3 regions of the Mesorhizobium sp. M0410 genome follow, and region 1 is predicted to be linked to each of the others. Evidence: predicted binding sites of a transcription regulator. Region 1 holds the regulator's gene; each other region holds the start of a gene.
The links. The regulator PhoB, encoded in region 1, activates phosphate uptake and scavenging genes when phosphate is short. The targets are predictions, from matches to a motif close to TGTCATNNANCTGTCAT.

Region 2: NKI63_RS28680 (RNA degradosome polyphosphate kinase) is a predicted target of PhoB. The motif match lies at 2,073-2,089, and genes of this name have one in related genera.
Region 3: NKI63_RS17095 (ceramide glucosyltransferase) is a predicted target of PhoB. The motif match lies at 2,359-2,375, and genes of this name have one in related genera.

The regions. Positions count from the first base shown of each region.
Region 1 covers NZ_JAMYRN010000005.1:195,805-199,977, reverse strand. The annotation lists gene xylF (D-xylose ABC transporter substrate-binding protein) at 1-847, opposite strand, end outside; gene NKI63_RS09080 (ROK family protein) at 1,133-2,377, shown strand; gene phoB (phosphate regulon transcriptional regulator PhoB) at 2,387-3,076, opposite strand; gene phoU (phosphate signaling complex protein PhoU) at 3,093-3,800, opposite strand; gene pstB (phosphate ABC transporter ATP-binding protein PstB) at 3,833-4,173, opposite strand, start outside.
Region 2 covers NZ_JAMYRN010000034.1:21,380-25,552, forward strand. The annotation lists gene NKI63_RS28680 (RNA degradosome polyphosphate kinase) at 1-2,000, opposite strand, end outside; gene NKI63_RS28685 (zinc-finger domain-containing protein) at 2,150-2,395, shown strand; gene NKI63_RS28690 (FAD-dependent monooxygenase) at 2,415-3,647, shown strand; gene NKI63_RS28695 (TIGR02117 family protein) at 3,663-4,173, opposite strand, start outside.
Region 3 covers NZ_JAMYRN010000010.1:138,699-142,871, reverse strand. The annotation lists gene argF (ornithine carbamoyltransferase) at 1-664, shown strand, start outside; gene NKI63_RS17105 (Hsp33 family molecular chaperone) at 842-1,852, shown strand; gene apaG (Co2+/Mg2+ efflux facilitator ApaG/CorD) at 1,859-2,251, opposite strand; gene NKI63_RS17095 (ceramide glucosyltransferase) at 2,480-3,634, shown strand; gene NKI63_RS17090 (O-succinylhomoserine sulfhydrylase) at 3,670-4,173, opposite strand, start outside.

The DNA.
Region 1 (4,173 bases):
CGGCAAGCTGCGAGGCGATCTCGGCGGCGTTCTTGCCGAGCTCGCGCGCGTCCTTCCACACCGACACGGTCTGTGTGCCAAGCGCGATGCGGTTCAGCGCGGCGTGGTCGCCGTCCTGGCCCGAGACCGGAACCGATCCGGCCAACCCTTGTGCTGTCAGCGCGGCGACGACGCCACCGGCGGTGCCGTCATTGGCCGCGACCACGGCATCGACCTTGTTGTCGTTGGCGGTCAGGAACTGTTCCATATTCTTCTGAGCGTTGGCCGGCAGCCAGCCGTCCGTATAGGCCTCGCCGACATTCTTGATCTTGCCGCTGTCGATGGCCTCCTTCAGCACCTCCATCGAACCGGCAAACAGGAAATCGGCATTCGGATCGGAACCCGAACCCTTGATGAAGACGTAGTTGCCTTCCGGCTTCACCTTGAAGACTTCGCGGGCCTGCATGCGGCCGACTTCCTTGTTGTCGAAGGTCAGATAGAACACGTCCTTGTTCTCGATCAGCCGGTCATAGCCGACGACGGGGATGCCTTCGTCCAGTGCCTTCTGCACGGCCGGCCCGATGGCCGAGGCATCCTGTGCCAGGATGATCAGCGCATTGGCACCCTGCGAGATCAGGCTCTCGACGTCGGTGAGCTGCTTGCCGGGGTTGGACTGTGCGTCGGCGGAAATATACTTGTCGCCGGCGGCCTCGATGGCCGCCTTCATTGCGGCCTCGTCGGTCTTCCAGCGCTCTTCCTGGAAGTTCGACCAGGAAACGCCGATGACCTTGTCTTTCGCCTGCGCCACCGACGCCAGCGCCAGCGTGATGGCGACACCCGCCAGAATGGCGGTCGTGAATTTCTTCATCATATCCTCCCTGCGCCGCGTACGGCGTGACCAATTGGCTCAAAGACCAGCTTAGAAGCTCTAATTTTTTCGAGCCTCGAAAAAATACTGGCCCGATCTCCGGCTGCTGTCAACATCGATTGTGATGGATTTTGATGACTCTGCGAGTTTTTTCGAGCGTCGGAATAAACGATGACAGCGCCACCTGCATCTGACACTATTTGCCGCATCTGACACTATTTGTCGGACATTACCGACGGCTTCCGGTTCATGAGCGGCCGCGGCAACCGGGAGGAAAGCAAAACGATGTCGGTCGGAATCCGCCACGACGATTTGCGCCGGCGCAACCGGGCGATGGTGATCTCGGCGGTGCGCCGGGCTGGCCAGCCATCGCGTACGGAGATCGCAGCCACCACCGGCCTCAGTCATTCGACCATATCGGCGATCTCCTCCGACCTGATACGGGAAGGCATCCTCGCCGAGAGCAAGGCAAGTGAGCCCGTTTCGTTGAAACGGGGTCGTCCGCAGGTCGGCCTCGCCCTCAACCCGGAAGCGGCGGCGGTGCTGACCGTGGTGTTGTCACTGAATTTCCTGTCGGCCGCCATTATCGACTATGCGGGACAGGTGGTCGCCGAGGAACAGCGCCGGCTGGACACGCTGACCATGCCGCGCGACGAGCTGATCCGCGAATGCATGGCCATCGTCCGGCGCCGGCTTGAGGACCCAGACCTTGACGTCCGCAGTGTCGCCCGCATCGCCCTGGCGATTCAGGGCATTACCGACTCCCCTGCACGCGCCATGCTGTGGTCGCCGATCACGCCGCAGACCGACATCGCCTTTGCCGACATGCTGGAGGACGAATTCGGCATCCCGGCCACGGTGGAGAACGACTGCAATATGATGGCGGTGGCTTTGCGCTGGCGCAATCCGGATCGCTATCGCGACGACTTCATCGCCATCCTGCTTTCGCATGGCATCGGTATGGGGCTTGTGCTGAAGGGCGAACTGTTCACCGGGACGCATTCCTCGGGCGGCGAATTTGGCCACATGATCCATCGTCCGGGCGGCGCGCTCTGCCGTTGCGGGCGGCGCGGCTGCATCGAAGCCTATGCCGGCAACTATGCCATCTGGCGCAACGCCAGGCAGATGAGCGAAGACAGCGAACCTATCGCCGACGTCAGCGACGCCGACATGCGCGCGCTGGCCGCCCGCGCGCGCGAGAAGGATGGGCCGGAACGCGAGGCCTACCGCAAGGCCGGCGAAGCGCTGGGTTTCGGTCTCGGCTCGCTGTTCGCGCTGATCGATCCGGCACCGGTCGCGATGGTCGGCGCCAGTGCCGCTGCCTTCGATCTGATCGAGCCGGCCTTGCGCAAGGCAATCGCCCAGACCGCCGGCGGCCAGCACTCGGGCTCGATCTCCTTCGATACCGAGCCGAACGAATTGCCGCTGATCCGCGAAGGCTGCGCGATGCGGGCGTTAAGCTTCGTCGACCAGGAGATTTTCGCGCCGGGCGCGCAAATGAGGCCCGGCGTCAGAAAGAACGTCGCCTGACCAGGCGGGTCAATCTTCCCTGATCGCATAGCCGGCACCGCGGATGGTGCGGATGACATCCGGCATGCGGCCGTTATTGACGGCTTTGCGCAGCCGCCCGACATGGACGTCGACGGTGCGTTCGTCGATATAGATCGTCTCGCCCCAGACATTATCGAGCAACTGGCTACGCGAGAAGACGCGGCCCGGATGCCGCATCATGAACTCGAGCAGCCGGAATTCGGTCGGCCCGAGCCGGATCTCGCTCTTCTTGCGATAGACCCTGTGCGATTCGCGATCGAGCACTATGTCGCCGACCTTCAGCACGCTGGACAGCACTTCCGGCTTGGCGCGCCGCAGCAGCGCCTTGACCCTGGCCATGAATTCCGGCGTCGAAAACGGTTTGACGAGATAGTCGTCGGCGCCGGTCGAAAGACCGCGCACCCGATCGCTCTCCTCGCCGCGCGCGGTCAGCATGATGATCGGCAGCCGCTCGGTTTCGGGGCGCACGCGCAACCGGCGGCAGAGCTCGATGCCGGAAACCGCCGGTATCATCCAGTCGAGCACCAGAAGGTCGGGCACATTCTCCTGCAAACGGATCTCGGCTTCGTCGCCGCGTGTCACCACCTCGACCTGGTAGCCTTCGGATTCGAGATTGTAGCGGAGCAGCACGCCCAACGGCTCCTCGTCCTCCACCACCATTATGCGTGGTGCGATCATCGGCTGGGCACCCCCATCATGTCACCGGCGCGGACATTGTCGTTTCGTCCTGCTTCGGACGATTGACCGGCAATTGTTCGCCGGTCAGCACATAATACGCATTTTCGGCGATGTTGGTGACATGGTCGCCGATCCGCTCGAGATTCTTGGCGCAGAACAGCAGATGCGTGCAAGCAGTGATGTTGCGCGGATCTTCCATCATGTAGGTTAACAGCTCGCGGAACACGGACGTGTATTTGACGTCGATACGCTCGTCGGCGGCGCGCAGCTTGGCCAAGGCGGCCGCATCGCCTGCAGCATACTCCTCGATGACGCCCTGCACCTGGATGAGCACTAGCTGCGCCATCGCATCGATGGAATGCGATAGGTCGCGCGGCGTGGCGCTGAGGCCGACCGCGCTCACACGCTTGGCGATATTCTTGGCAAGGTCGCCGATGCGTTCGAGGTCGCCGGCCATGCGGATCGCTCCGACGACATGGCGCAGATCGTGAGCCATTGGCTGGCGCTTGGCGATCAGGGTGATGGCGCGATCGTCCAGTTCGCGTTGACGCGCATCCATGATGGCGTCGTCGGAGACGACGCGTTGCGCCAGCACGTTATCGGAATTCAACAGGGCCTTGGTCGCCCCGCCGACCATCGAACCGGCGAGGTCGGCCATGTCGCGGATCAGCTTGCTGATCTGCTCGAGATCCTCGTCGAAAGAAGCGACTGTGTGTTCGCCCATGGTCCTGTCCTCATATGCATGATCGGAACGGCTCAGCCGAAGCGGCCAGTGATGTAGTCCTGCGTGCGCTTCTCGCGGGGCGACGTGAATATCTTCTCGGTCCGGTCGAACTCGACCAGTTCACCCAGATACATGAAGGCGGTCTGGCGCGACACGCGCGCCGCTTGCTGCATGTTGTGGGTGACGATGACGATCGTGTAGTCGGCTTGCAGCTCGTCGATCAGTTCCTCGATCTTGGCCGTCGACAGCGGGTCGAGGGCCGAAGCCGGTTCGTCGAGCAGAATGACTTCCGGCTTCACTGCCACGGTGCGGGCAATGCAGAGCCGCTGCTGCTGGCCGCCGGACAGGCTCAAGCCGCTGGCGTTTAGCTTGT
Region 2 (4,173 bases), on a different contig from region 1:
TCCATGATGTTGCCGAGCATGATCTGGCCGAGCACCTGCTCATGCACAGTTGGATTGGTGATCGGCACCATGGTCTCGACGCGGCGATCGAGATTCCGCGGCATCAAATCGGCCGAGGAGATATAGACGATCGCCCCGTCCGAGGGCAGGCCGTGGCCGTTGCCGAAGCAATAGATGCGGCTGTGCTCGAGGAAGCGGCCGACGATCGACTTCACCCTGATGTTCTCCGATAGGCCGGGCACCTGCGGTCTCAGGCAGCAGATGCCGCGCACGACGAGATCGATCTCGACGCCGGCGCGGCTGGCATCGTAGAGGGCATCGATGACGATCGGGTCGACCAAGGCGTTCATCTTCATCCAGATGCGGGCCGGTCTGCCCTCCAGCGCGTGGCTGATCTCATCCGAAATGTGCTGGAGGATGCGGTCGCGCAGCGTGAACGGCGAGATGGCCAGCCGCATCTGCTCGGCCGGCTCGGCATAGCCGGTGATGAAGTTGAACAACTGGGCGACATCGCGCGCGATTGTCGGGTCCGTGGTGAAGAAGGACAGATCGGTGTAGATGCGGGCGGTGACCGGGTGGTAGTTGCCGGTGCCGAGATGCACGTAATTGCGCAGCCTGCCGTCCTCGCGCCGCACGACCAGCGACATCTTTGCGTGGGTCTTCAGTTCGAGAAAGCCAAAGACGACCTGGACGCCGGCGCGCTCGAGGTCGCGCGCCCAGCGGATGTTGGCCTCCTCGTCGAAGCGCGCCTTGAGCTCGACCAGCGCCGTCACCGACTTGCCGGCTTCCGCCGCATCGACCAAAGCCCGTACGATCGGGCTGTCGTTGGAGGTGCGGTAGAGCGTCTGCTTGATCGCCACCACTTCCGGGTCGGCCATTGCCTGGCGCAGAAACTGCACCACCACGTCGAAGGATTCGTAAGGGTGGTGGACGATGATATCCTTCTCGCGGATCGCGGCAAAACAGTCGCCGCCATGCTCGCGGATGCGCTCGGGAAAGCGCGGATTGTAAGGCGTGAACTTCAGATCGTCGCGGGCGACGGCGACGATCTCCGAGATCTGGCTGAGCGCCAGCGGACCGGTGAGCACGCTGATCCGGCTGGCCGAGACGCCGAGCTCGCCGGCGACGAAATCGCGCAATTCGGCCGGCATCGACCTGTCGAACTCGATGCGGATGACCGAGCCGCGGCGTCGCCGCTTCAGCGCCGTCTCGAACAGCCGCACCAGATCCTCTGATTCTTCCTCGACCTCGATATCGCTGTCGCGGATGATGCGGAACGTGCCGGAGCCCTTGACCTCATAGCCGGGAAACAGCTTGCCGATATAGAGACTGACCGCCTCTTCGAGTGGAATGAAGCGGACATGATGCTTGCGATCCGGCAAACGGATGAAGCGCCTCAGCGCCACCGGCAGGCGCAAAAGCGCGCTCATTTCCTCGCCGTTCTTGCGGTGGCGCAATTGCAGCGCCATCGAGAAACCGAGGTTGGGAATGAACGGGAACGGATGCGCCGGGTCGATCGACAGCGGGGTCAGGACCGGAAATACCTGCTCCTGGAAATGGTCCTCGAGCCAGGTCTTCTCGTCCTTGGTCAGCGCATCGCGGGTGATGCTTTCGATGCCTTGTTTGTCGAGCAGCAGCATCAGCGCCGAAAGGCTGTTCTGCTGGTCCTCCTGCAGGCGCTCGACCTCGCGCAGCAATTGTTCGAGCTGCTGCTCGGGAGTGCGCCCATCCGGGCTCTTCAGCACGATGCCCTCGCGCACCTGGCCGGCAAGACCGGCGACGCGGACCATGAAGAACTCGTCGAGATTGGCTGCCGATATCGACAGGAAGCGAACGCGCTCGAGCAGCGGATGATTGGCGTTCAGCGATTCTTCGAGCACGCGCCGGTTGAATTGCAGCCAGGAAAACTCGCGGTTGACGAAGCGGTCGGGGTTGCCGCCTTCGCGGCTCGCCGCCTCGACGGTGATGAATTCGCTCTGCACCGGCTTCAGTTCGTTCATGGTTTCCGCTCTTCCCACACCGTTCGACGACCACAGCCTTAACCGGCTTAACTTATCCTCTGACAGGCTTTTGCGACAGTTTCATTTCATCGATCTTGCAAAGAGATGGGTTATGATCCAGATGCAATCGACAAGATCAGGAGACGACGATGGCAGGCGGTTCCATTCCCCATTTCCAGAACGATGCGGGCTATCCGGCAATCGACATCGGCGTCAAGGAATTCATGTGCACCGGCGCCAATCCGCCTTTCGACCACCCGCATGTATTTCTCGATATGGGCGACGACAATGAAAAAGTCTGCCCCTATTGCTCGACGCTCTATCGCTATTCGCCCAAGCTGAAGGCATTGGAAACGCAGCCGCCGGGCTGCCTCTATATCGACCAGGCCGCCTGATTCTTCCGCGACAAGCCTGATGCGAGAAACGCAGTCCCGGCAGGTGGTCATCGCCGGGGCGGGCGTCGCCGGACTGACCGTGGCACTGGCCTTCGCCGAGCGCGGCTATCGGACAAAACTGTTCGAACAGGCGCAGCACCTCGAGGCTGCCGGTGCCGGCATCCAGCTTTCACCCAACGCGACATGCATCCTTCGACAATTCGGCCTACTCGATCGGCTGCTGCCGACGGCGGTGCGGCCGGAGGCGGTCGTGCTGAAGGATGCCGTCACGCTGCGCGAGCTGGCGCGCGTACCGCTTGGCCAGGCGGCTGAAACGCGCTGGGGAGCACCCTATCTCGTCGCCCACCGCGCCGACCTGCAGTCAGCGCTGATGGCGCGGATAGCCGAGCGCTCCGAGGTCGAGCTTGTCACTGGTGCCCGCGTCGGCGGCGTCGCAACCGGACCGAATGGCATCACCGCAACAGTCGAGATTGCCGGCACGACCATCGAAGCCGAAGGATCGTTGCTGGTCGGAGCCGATGGCGTCTGGTCGTCGGTGCGAGAAACGCTCGCCCGCAAGGCGGCCGATTTCCGGAGAAGCCGCTTCTCGGGCGAGCTTGCCTGGCGCGCAACGGTGGCCGCGGACAGCCTCGCCGGACAAGCCTTCAGGGTGATCGGAGCGCCCGATTGCGTTACCGCATTCCTCTATCCAGGCTTCCATATGGTCGCCTATCCGGTCAGCCGTGGCGCGGTCTTCAACCTCGCGGCCTTCACCAAGGGCGAGCGCATCGCCGAGAACTGGTCGGGGCATGCCGACCCCGCCATCCTCGCCAACGCCATGCGCGGTACCGCGCCGGCGCTGGTCCGTCTGGCGAGCGAGGCCGCGCCATGGACGGCATGGCCGATCCATACCGTCGAGCAGCGGCGGTGGACGACGCCGGAGGGCATAGCGCTGATTGGCGATGCGGCGCATGCGATGACGCCGTTTGCCGCACAGGGAGCGGCGATGGCGATCGAAGACACGGTAACCCTTGCCGGTTTCGTTGCCAGCTCGCCTGCCGACCTCAGCAGCGCGCTTGTCGCCTGGGAACAGGCGCGGCGGCCGCGCGTATCCCAGGTCGCCCGCCGCGGCGCCCTCAACCGCCTCGCCTGGCATGCGGCCGGGCCGGTGGCGATGGCCCGCAACCTGTTCCTGGCGATGCGCTCACCCGAAAAACTCGCCGCTGATCTGGACTGGCTCTATGGCTGGCGGGCGGACGCTCGGCGGTCCTAAGTCATCGGAGCCTTGTCAATTGTAAAGCCGCATCGACAGGCTAAGCGAGGCCGGCAGCGGGTTCCACCAGCCGGTGCGCAGGCCGGCGGTGCGCAGTGCCGCCGCCGCCCAGGTGTTGCAGCCGACCAGCGCGTTGAAATGGCCATTGGCTTCGAAGAAACGATCGAAACGGGAGTAGGCCGCATCCTCGATCGGCATGGCCCCGTTCGGTCCCTGCTGAAAACTCGCTGCAATGAAATCGAGCAGCGCCGCAAAGCGTTCCTCACTTACGTCGAAGCCGGCGACGTCGGGATGCGGCTCGGCGATTTCGCCTGAAATGTCGACATGCATCACCGAGGCATCGACGGTCAGCGCCTTCATCACCGGCACTGCCTTCAGTTCCGACCAGGTCGGCGTCTCGAGATAGAAGGCGCGGCCGCCCCAGCCGAAGACGATGTAGCGGACCTCCGCCATGTCGGCCGGAATGCCGGCATCGACCAGGAAGTGGAAGCGCCGGCGCACATCGTCGTCGACCGGGATGGCGATG
Region 3 (4,173 bases), on a different contig from region 1:
CTCGGAGACCATTGCCGACACGGCCAAGGTGCTGTCGCGCTATGTCGATGCCATCATGATCCGCACCACCTCGCATGACCGGCTGTTGGAACTGACGGAAAACGCTACGGTCCCCGTCATCAACGGGCTGACCGACGAGACCCATCCCTGCCAGCTGATGGCCGACATCATGACCTTCGAAGAGCACCGCGGTCCGGTGGCCGGCAAGACGATCGCCTGGACCGGCGACGGCAACAACGTGCTGCATTCGCTCCTGGAGGCATCTGCGCGGTTCCAATTCAAGCTGAACGTCGCCGTGCCCGAGGGCAGCGAACCGGCTCAGAAGCATGTCGACTGGTCGAAAGCCAATGGCGGCAAGCTGAAATTCACCCGCTCGCCCGAGGAGGCCGTTCACGAGGCCGACTGCATCGTCACCGACTGCTGGGTGTCGATGGGCCAGGAGCACCGTGCCCGCGGCCACAATGTCTTCCTGCCCTATCAGGTCAATGCGGCACTGATGGCGAAAGCCAAGCCGGACGCGCTGTTCATGCACTGTCTGCCGGCGCATCGCGGTGAGGAGGTTACCGACGAGGTCATCGACGGACCGCATTCTGTGGTGTTCGATGAGGCCGAGAACCGGCTCCATGCCCAGAAGGCGGTCCTGGCCTGGTGCCTGGGCGCTTGATACGGGCCGCGATGATCCGGGCCGGCCTGATCTGCGCCGCCTTGATCCGGGCCGCCTTGATCTGGGCCGCCTTGATCCGGGAGTGGGTGGTGCCTATCTCAGGCGCATCACGCAAATCGAGCGCGTCTCGTCGCATGCGCCCCGGAGGGCGGCATCGCCGCGCCCCGGAGCTTTGTCATGTTGGAAACTCATCAATTGGCTGAACATAAACCCAAGCTCGGCGAATTCGGCTACGCCGGCGACGATCATGTCTTGCCGTTCGAGGTCGGCCCGCTCGACGTGCGCGGCCGCACCGTCCAGCTCGGGCCGATGCTCGACGCCATTCTCAGCCGCCACGACTATCCCGAGCCGGTCGCCCGGCTCCTGGCCGAAGCCTGTGTGCTGACGGTACTGCTCGGAACTTCGCTGAAATTCGAGGGCAAGTTCATTCTGCAGACCCGCACCGACGGGCCGGTCGACATGCTGGTCGCCGATTTCTCCACGCCGCACGCGCTGCGCGCTTATGCCCGCTTCGATGCCGACCGGCTGCAGGCTTTGACTTCTGCCGGCGAGACGTCACCGCAGACGCTGCTCGGCAGCGGCGTCCTGGCGCTGACCATTGACCAGGGCGCTCACACGCAGCGCTACCAGGGCATCGTCCAGCTCGACGGCGTCACACTGGAAGATGCCGCACGCACCTATTTCCGCCAGTCGGAGCAGATTCCGACGGACCTCCGCCTTTCGGTTGCCAAGCTTCTGACGCCCGGCGTCGGCGGTGCCCGCGAGCAATGGCGGGCCGGTGGCCTGCTGGCGCAATTCCTGCCGCAGTCGGCGGAGCGTATGCGCGTACCCGACCTTCCCGGTGGCGACGGCGATCCGCGTGAGGAAATCCATGACCCGACCGACAATTCCTGGCAGGAGCTGCTGGCGCTGCTTGGTACCATTGAACCGACCGAGCTGATCGATCCGACGATCGGCGCCGAACGGCTGCTTTACCGGCTTTTCCACGAGCATGGCGTCCGCGTGTTCGGCGGCGTGCCGGTCGCCGACCAGTGCTCATGCTCGAGGGAGAAGATCCGCGGCATTCTCGAAGGCTTTTCCGCCGAGGAGATCAGGGACAGCACCGAGGATGGCAGCATTCACGTCGCCTGCGAATTCTGCTCGAAGCAATATGACTTCGACCCGGCGGAGTTTGCAGCGGCTGGATGACGGCCCTCAATTGACGGTGCGCCGCGTGCCCGGCAAATCGAGCGAGAAGGCGGGGATGGCGACGTCGAACGTCTCGCCCCGCTTGTTGCGCATTGTGTAGTGCCCGACCATGATGCCGGACGGGGTCGAGAGCGGGCATCCGGACGTATACTGATAGCTGTCGCCGGGGTTGAGTCCGGGTTGCTCGCCGACGACCCCGGTGCCGCGCACTTCCTCGACTTTGCCGGTACCGTCGGTGATGTGCCAGTAGCGTGAAAGAAGCTGCACGAACTCATCCGACTGATTGTCGATGGTCACCTGGTAGCCCCAGACATAGCGGTTTTGCGGCGGATCGGAGTGATCCTCCAGATAGAACGGCCTGACCTGCACTTCGATGTTGCGGGTGACGGCGCTGTACATAAACTGCTCCAAAGCAATGTAGATGGAACTTTCGATGCTCAGCGCAGTTTGGTCAACGATGCGCAGCATCTTCTTGCCCGATCTCAAGCGCAGGTGCCGAAAAACAATGTCATTTGAGTGACACATGACAATGATGGTGTGCAGGCTTGTGCCGGACGACTCAGCGTTCTGTCGAATTGTTGAAAACGGCTGTCATGCGGCCGGCATTTCTGGAGTGACCAGATCTCGATGGAACCGACATACGCAGCCGCCCTCCTTTCCATAGCCCTCCTTCTTTCAAATCTCGCCAGCATCCTGTTAGCTTCGCAGAAGCTGAAGCGACCAGCCAGTATTGCACCGCCCGCGGCCAACGCGCCGCCGGTATCGATCGTCATCCCGGCGCGCGGCGTCGAGCCGTTTGCCGAAGAGACGCTGGAGCGCGCCTTCTCACTCGACTGGCCGCGCTACGAACTCATCTTCTGTGTCGCCCATGCCGACGACCCGGTGGTCAAGCCGATCACCGCCGCAATGGCGCGCTTTCCAGCTATTCGCGCCCGCCTTCTGGTCGGTGACGACCGCATCAGCGGCAATCCAAAACTCAACAATTGCGTGAAGGGTTGGGAGGCGGCGCGTTATCGCTGGGTCATCCTTGCCGATTCCAACGTGCTTATGCCGAGCGACTACGTCCAGTACCTGATGGCGGCGTGGCGGCACGACACTGGCCTCGTCTGCTCGACGCCGATCGGCTCGCGGCCGGACGGCTTCTGGGGGGAGGTCGAATGCGCCTTTCTCAACACGCTGCAGGCACGCTGGCAGTACGCTGGAGAGGCGCTCGGCCTCGGCTTCGCCCAGGGTAAGAGCATGTTGTGGAACAAGCCAATGCTCGATGCCAATGGCGGCATCCGCGCGCTTGCCGCCGAGATCGCCGAGGACGCCGCCGCGACCAAGCTGGTCAATGGGCTCGGACTGCGGGTCAATCTTGTCGCCTCTCCCTTCGAACAGCCGCTCGGCCGGCGCACGCTTGGCGAGATCTGGTCACGGCAGGCGCGCTGGGCGCGGCTGCGCCGCGTCACCTTTGCACTGTTCTTTGCCCCCGAAATCCTGATCGGCGCGGCACCGCCGCTAGTGCTTGCACTGATCGCTGCGGCTGACGCCGGCGTCAGCCTGCCGGCAACCGCCATCGCCGTGCTGGTCGCGGCCTACCTGCCGGAATGCGCCTTGGCCTCGGCCAAGGGATGGCACCTGTCGCCGCGCACGATCCCGGCGATGATGGCACGAGACCTGATGCTTCCCGCCATTTGGGCGCGCGGATGGCTGAGCGGCGCCGTCGACTGGCGCGGCAACGTGATGACTATCCAGACAAAGACTGTCGCGGAGCTGGAAGAGACCCCGTCCGGCGCCTGATCGGCACGTCCCCGCTGCCTCTGTTCGGCCCGCCCTTATCCGGCAACTCTCAGTGCCTGCTCGATGTCTTCGAGCAGGTCGTCGGCGTCCTCAAGGCCGACTGACAGCCTGAGCGTTCCCGGTCCGATGCCGAGCTCGGCGCGGGCTTCATCAGTCAAGTTCTTGTGTGTGGTCGTCGCCGGATGGGTGATCAGGCTCTTGGCGTCGCCGAGATTGTTGGAAATCAGCACGACGTCGAGTGCGTTCTGGAAGGCAAAGGCCGCCTGCTTGCCGCCCTTCACATCGAAGCAAATCAGCGTCGAGCCGCCTGACATCTGCTTCTTGACCACGGCCGCTTGCGGGTGGTCGGCGCGGCCGGGATAGATGACGCGGGCGATTTGCGGGCGCTCGGCCAGGAAATCCGCGATGCGGCCGGCACTTTCCGTCTGCTGGCGTACGCGTAGCGGCAGCGTCTCCAGGCCTTTCAGCAGCGTCCAGGCATTGAAGGGCGAGAGGCTGGGGCCGGTGTGGCGGAAATAGTCATGCAGATTCTCGTCGAT